Regions from separate parts of the Shouchella phoenicis genome, predicted to be linked through region 1. Evidence: predicted binding sites of a transcription regulator. Region 1 holds the regulator's gene; each other region holds the start of a gene.
What was found. The regulator Rex, encoded in region 1, represses fermentation and respiration genes when NADH is low (regulators of the CRP and FNR family bind a similar motif). The targets are predictions, from matches to a motif close to TTGTGAAATATTTCACAA.

Region 2: a site for Rex is predicted at 1,027-1,044, ahead of ABC361_RS10890 (formate/nitrite transporter family protein). Genes of this name have one in related genera too.
Region 3: a site for Rex is predicted at 1,213-1,230, ahead of qoxA (cytochrome aa3 quinol oxidase subunit II). Genes of this name have one in related genera too.

Annotation. Positions count from the first base shown of each region.
Region 1 covers NZ_JBDFMQ010000001.1:2,981,523-2,983,791, forward strand. Annotated here, with positions in the region: gene tatC (twin-arginine translocase subunit TatC) at 1-300, opposite strand, end outside; gene tatA (twin-arginine translocase TatA/TatE family subunit) at 308-496, opposite strand; gene ABC361_RS15955 (redox-sensing transcriptional repressor Rex) at 514-1,149, opposite strand; gene ABC361_RS15960 (ABC-F family ATP-binding cassette domain-containing protein) at 1,319-2,269, shown strand, end outside.
Region 2 covers NZ_JBDFMQ010000001.1:2,021,821-2,024,089, forward strand. Annotated here, with positions in the region: gene ABC361_RS10885 (DUF309 domain-containing protein) at 1-121, shown strand, start outside; gene ABC361_RS10890 (formate/nitrite transporter family protein) at 158-955, opposite strand; gene ribH (6,7-dimethyl-8-ribityllumazine synthase) at 1,106-1,576, opposite strand; gene ABC361_RS10900 (bifunctional 3,4-dihydroxy-2-butanone-4-phosphate synthase/GTP cyclohydrolase II) at 1,589-2,269, opposite strand, start outside.
Region 3 covers NZ_JBDFMQ010000001.1:2,048,342-2,050,610, reverse strand. Annotated here, with positions in the region: gene ABC361_RS11050 (alpha/beta hydrolase) at 1-730, shown strand, start outside; gene ABC361_RS11045 (DNA alkylation repair protein) at 771-1,022, opposite strand; gene qoxA (cytochrome aa3 quinol oxidase subunit II) at 1,283-2,257, shown strand.

The DNA.
Region 1 (2,269 bases):
TTGCTCTTCCTCTTTTAAACCAGGTGCAACGAATGCCCAGAGTTGATAAAGAATCACGGGTATAACGAGCACAAACGCAACAATCATTGCAAAATTAACGTAAATTCTTAAAGGATCCGTTAATCGAAAAGCGTGAAACGGCATATCGACTGCTTGAGGTGCCGTTTGCAAATAAGAAATAACTGGGACAGCAAGCATAAAGCCACCAATCAGCGCAACTACAAAAAAGACGAGGATCACGAGAACCCTGCGTCTTAATTCCACTGCGTGATCCATAATCGACATATCTGATAGAGGAATATTCTTTTTATGCTTTTTCTTTTTGAACATTTGCTGGCTTGTTATCCTCATCATCGTCGGCTAACCCTTTTGTTGCGTTTTTAAACTCTTTTAACGTACTACCTGCCGCTTTTCCAAACTCAGGTAATTTCTTTGGTCCAAAAATAATCAATGCTACAATCGCAATGATAATTAAACTTCCTCCTGATAATGGCATGTGTGTATGCCTCCCTTTTAAAGTGGATAGTGTTTTAAAAAATATACAAGCGCTTGCAATTCAATTGCAAGATCAATATGGTGAACGCGAATATGTTCAGGTACAGAGAGTCGTACCGGTGTAAAATTAAGTATGCCGCTAATTCCTGCTTCAACGAGCTTGTCCGCACTATTTTGCGCTTGTGATGCTGGTACGGTTAAAACAGCGATCGCTGTATCATTCATTCCAATCTCATCAATCTTATTCCAGTCATAAATAGGTACATCGCCAATCGATGTGCCAATCTTCTTTTCATCTACATCAAAAGCATGGGTCATGACTGTACTATTGTTTTTAGAGAAATTATATTGAAGTAAAGCTGTTCCCAAATTTCCGACGCCGACAAGAATAACATTTGTCCTCTCATCTTGATCGAGTGTATCTCGAAAAAAAGAGAGAAGATATTGTACATTGTACCCATATCCCTTCTTTCCTAACGCTCCAAAATATGAGAAATCTCTGCGAATCGTTGCTGAGTCTACTTTAAGCGCTTGACTCAACTCTGTTGAGGAAACCCGTTGCTTGCCTGATGTGTGAAGATTCTCTAGAAACCGATAATAAAGCGGCAAGCGTTTTGCTGTTGCTTGAGGAATCTTTAGTTGGTCTGATTTCATGTCCGCCCCTTTCCGAGCATCAAGCTACATTCGCAACTTGCTTCCCCTCTATTGTACACCATTTTTCGTAAAATGAAAGAGCTCCCATAGAATGATTTGTTGTTGTTTGTTTGTCATTTGATGTAAACTGATGACAGTATAGAAATTTGTTTGTAAGGGTTGACTAAAAATGATTGTATTACAATGTGTGAACGTCTCAAAGTCGTTTGGCGCCGAGCCAATTTTAGAAAACGTAAAACTAGAAGTTCAGTCCAAAGAGCGAGTTGCATTAGTCGGACGAAATGGTGCTGGTAAATCAACGCTATTAAAGATGATTGTTGGAGACATGGGTATTGATTCAGGCGATATTGTCATTCCAAAAAACGTTGAACTCGGTTACCTTTCACAGCACACGGACTTAAAATCAACGAAAACCATTTGGGATGAGATGGTAACTGTTTTTGAACCACTTATTAAAATGGAAAAACAGTTGCGCGCATTAGAACAACAAATGGCAGATCCAATGCCTAATCATGCGTACACAAAGCTTTTGCAGGAATATGACCAAATGCAAAATGATTTTAAAGAACAAGGTGGCTATCAATATGAAGCCGATATTCGAGGTGTTCTTTCTGGTCTTCATTTTCAACAATTTGATTATGAAACACCGATTTCTTCGTTATCTGGCGGCCAAAAAACAAGGCTTGCTCTAGGAAAACTGCTTTTATCAAAGCCCGCTCTTCTTGTTCTTGATGAGCCTACGAACCACTTGGACATGGTGACACTAACATGGCTAGAAAACTATCTAAACAATTATCCAGGTTCACTTTTAGTCGTTTCTCATGACCGCTATTTTCTTGATCGTCTAACGACCAAAGTCGTTGAGCTCTCACGCCAGCAAACAACAACGTTTCACGGCAACTATAGTTTTTATCTTGAGGAAAAAGCAAAGCGTTACGAACAAGAGTTAAAGCAATTTGAAAAGCAACAAGCAGAAATTGAAAAACTCGAAACCTTCGTTGCAAAAAATCTTGTCCGGGCTTCCACAACAAAACGAGCCCAAAGTCGGAGAAAGCAATTGGAGAAGATGGATCGTCTTGAACGTCCTCAAGGAAATGAAAAATCAGCTTCGTTTGGCTTT
Region 2 (2,269 bases), 960 kb from region 1:
CATTGATAAGCAGCTTCTTGCGAGATGTAAGCATCATGCAAAAGGAGAATGGGGAAGAGAAAGTCCATTAAACGAAGACGAGCTTGTCCATAAGCATCTTCTCCGCACTAGAAAAACGTAAAAAGGAAGGAACCAGAGCTGGTTCACTTCCTAGCGTTTATTTCGGTTCATTTACCTGTAACTCACTTTTTTTCGAAATATAATAGTAAACCATACCGACAAACACACTTCCACCAATGATGTTTCCAAGTGTAACAGGAATCATATTCGCTGCATAGCCTGCAAGGGAAATCGCTTCAACACCAGGATTATGAAGAAGAGCTAAGTGAAATAATCCCATATTGGCAATGCTATGCTCATAACCAGATGCGAAGAATGCAAAGATAATAATAAAAACAACAAACAATTTCGCCATCTCGTTCTTTAACCGCATCGGTGTCCAAATCGCTAAGCAGACAAGCCAGTTACAAAAGATGCCTCTAAAAAATAACTCCATTGTGTCAGTCGTCATTTTTTTCTCCGTCACTTGTAACAGATAATGATCTTCTGTTATACCAGCAAAAATGCCGGTCATATAAATGAGTCCTGCTATAAAGAAGGCACCTAATAAATTCCCGCCATATGTCCAAATCCAGTTCGTTAACGTATCTTTAATTGATGTTTTTTTCTGCAGTGTGGATACTGTATAGTACAGCACGCTACCTGTAAATAAATCAGATCCAGCATAAATAACGAGCAATAGTGCTACACCAAAGGCTAGTCCCATTACAAGTGGTGTGAAGGCTGGAAAGCTTTGTACAATCGGATCACCGATGATGTATACAAGTACAACAGCAATCGCAACGTAGCCACCTGCAAGCATGGCAGATAATAGAAACGCAAGCTTACTATTTGCAAGCAGTGCCTTTTTCTTAATCGCTAACGTAATCAGTTCATTTAATGTTTCTTTGTAAATCGTTCTCCCCTACTTTCTCTAAGTTGACCATTCTTAATTGTAGCTTATGAATATCCTTAATGAGAACGATTATATGACAATTTTCGCAAACCATTAAATGGAAAACTCCTACCACATACTGAAGTAAGCGATAGGAGCACCTGTAAAAGGTTACTTATTAAATTGTTTTGCTAAATTCGCCATTTCAATGGCCGCCGTTGCAGCCTCCCATCCTTTATTTCCAGCTTTTGTACCTGCTCGCTCAACTGCTTGCTCAATTGTATCTGTTGTTAATACACCAAAAATAACAGGAATACCACTTGTCATATTTAAGTTTGATACGCCCTTTGCCGTTTCTCCACATACATAATCAAAGTGAGGGGTTGAGCCTCGTATCACTGTTCCTAATGTCACGATCGCATCGTATTTGCCCGAGTCTGCCATTTGTTTTGCTGCAAAAGAGATCTCAAATGCCCCTGGCACCCAAGCAACATCCACATTACGCTCCTCTGCTCCGTGACGGACAAACGCATCTTGTGCACCACTTAAAAGTTTACTCGTTATAAAATCGTTAAATCGCCCAACAACAATCCCAATCTTCAAATCCGTTGCAACTAAATGTCCTTCATAAACAGTTCCCATATTTATTTCCTCCTAAAGGTGCAGCATGTGCCCTAACTTATCTTTTTTTGTTTTTAAATAACGCTCGTTTTCTGCAAATCCTTCAAGTTGAAGTGGCACGCGCTCCACAACCTTTAAGTCGTACCCTTCCAGTCCTGCAATTTTACGCGGGTTATTTGTTAGAATTTTCATTTCTTTAACCCCTAAATCTTTAAGAATCTGAGCACCAACGCCATAATCTCTTAAATCTGCAGGAAATCCTAATTTTTCATTTGCCTCAACTGTATCGAAACCTTTTTCTTGAAGCTCATATGCTTTTAACTTGTTGATTAAACCAATTCCTCTTCCTTCTTGCTTCATATAAAGCAATATTCCGCTACCGGCCTCCTCAATCTGCTTCAAAGCAGCGTGGAGCTGAGGCCCACAGTCACATCGCTTCGAGCCAAACACATCACCTGTTAAACATTCAGAATGCACACGCACAAGAACCGGTTCTCCTTCTTCAATTGTCCCTTTCACAAGTGCGACACTTTCTTTATCATCTAAAGTATTCGTGTAGCCAATTGCTCGAAAATCCCCAAATTCCGTTGGTAATTGAATCTCCGCTTCACGATGAATGACCGATTCTGTTTTACGGCGATACGCAATTAAATCTTTAATCGTCACCATTGGTAAATCATGTTCATTTGCGATCTCACGTAATTCCGGTACCCG
Region 3 (2,269 bases), 930 kb from region 1:
TTATCGGGTTGCACCAAGCTATCATTTTCCAACTGCATTAAATGACAGTTTTGAGACATTAGAGTGGGTCATGGACCATGCATCAGAGATCGATGCAAATATTGATCAAGTTGCTGTTGTGGGGGATAGTGCAGGAGGCAACTTAGCTGCCTCCGTTATATTAAAAGCAAAAGAAAGCAATCTTTCCGTGGATAGCGGTGTGTTTCTCTATCCATTAACAACGTTTGAAGATCTTCCATTTGCTTCAAGGGACCTCTACTCGAGTGGCTACTATTTTCTGTCCCGATCTGTCATGGAAAAAGCGCGTGCAGCATATACGCCCAATGAAGAAGACTGGCTAAACCCTCTTGTCTCGCCATTGTTAGTAGATGATTTACGTGGGTTTCCTGATTCTCTTGTTGCTACAGCTGAATTTGATCCCCTTCGAGATGAGGGTGAAGCATTTGCTGAACGATTGCATGACGCAGGGAACAACGTCGAAGCGGTCCGATTTAATGGTACCATGCATGGATTTATTTCTTTTTATGAAGTAATGGGCAGAGCAGATTATGCGCTGCGGTACGTGAGCGATTTTTTAAATGCCTCATTTAATGATTCAAGAGCTTTTCTATCTCAGCCGTTCCAAGTTGTTGAAGTGGAGGAGGGTGATACCCTTCAAGACGAAATAGAAGCTTACGGCATGGGAATGTATCTTTTGTGGCAAAAGTTGACGCGCATGGTTACCACTTAAATAATGAAGACTTCGCATTATGTGCGAAGTCTTCTTTTTGTTATGAAAGGGGACTATTTTTCGCAAAAGCAATAAATGTTTCTTCTGCTTCATTAAGTCCACAAGCGCCGCACTGGATGCGAATAGTCGGCCCGTTGTAGTGCATATGGATAGGTGTTAAAGATTCTTCTTCAAACGTTTCTACGATTTCACCACTTCGCGGATCTAATTTAACCGGTAAAGCAGCTTGGTTAATTTGATGGAAACGAGTACGGTTTGTTTTGCATTTCGGACATAGGTACGCTTCTGTCATTGAATACACCTCCTTACGTTTACTATTCGCCAAATAAGGGTATTTCATGATTGCGTTAACAAGAAAGTCTTGGTAAAGATGTGTCTGCTTCGTAACTTTTTTTTGTCTAATTTATGATAATTTATGTTCACAAGAAGTTATTTCCCCCATTTTCTTAAAGAAAGTGGTAGGATGGAAGCATCTAAGTTGCACGTTCATTGTTTCACATAGTTAACGCGCAATGAATTTATTATGCCAAAAGAAAGGTGATATTATTGGGTATGCCATCCTCTTTTTTTAAATGGATTTCGTTAGCGATGGTCGCTGTCTTTCTGAGTGGCTGTGGAAGTTTAACGGTACTTGATCCACAAGGGCCAGTCGCTGAACAGCAAAGTGATTTAATCTGGCTATCAATATGGTTTATGATTTTTATTGTATTAGTTGTATTTGTTCTATTAACGATCATGCTTGTTAAATATCGTGATCGCGGAAATAACGACAACTATGATCCTACTATTGAAGGTAGTCATAAGCTCGAGTTTATTTGGACAATTATCCCTATTGTCATTGTAACAATCTTATCCATTCCAACTGTTATTACGATTTACAGTCTGGAAGAAGCTCCTGAAATTGAAGAAGTCGACGCACAGCAGGAGCCACTTGTGATTCACGCAACAAGTGCAAACTGGAAGTGGATTTTTAGCTATCCAGAACAAGGGATCGAAACTGTGAACTACATTAACATTCCTGAAGATCGACCGATTTTATTTAAATTGACCTCTGCCGATGCCATGGCCTCATTCTGGGTGCCTCAGCTGGGTGGACAGAAATATGCTATGTCAGGTATGGAAACAGAGTTGTACCTCGCTGCGACTGAAGTTGGGCAATATGAAGGTCGAAATGCAAACTTTACAGGTGAAGGGTTTGCTGAACAGCGGTTTACGGTAACAGCTCAAACCGATGAAGCGTTTGATGAGTGGGTTGAAGAAACTCAAGAGAATGCACCGTCATTATCTGAAGAGGAGTACATGCATTTAATGGTACCTGGTCATTCAGAGGAAATGACATTTTCATCGACACACCTTGAATTCGTTAATCATGCATATGACGCAACATACTCGTTGGAAAAACGAGCAGAGCTTGGTTATGAAGCGCATAGCCCTCATTCAAGAGAGGGAAAAGCGTTTGACCTGCCACTCTTAACTCAACCAATTGACACAGATAAAACATACGAAGTGGATTTGGATGATGAGTAAGATGAATCAAGC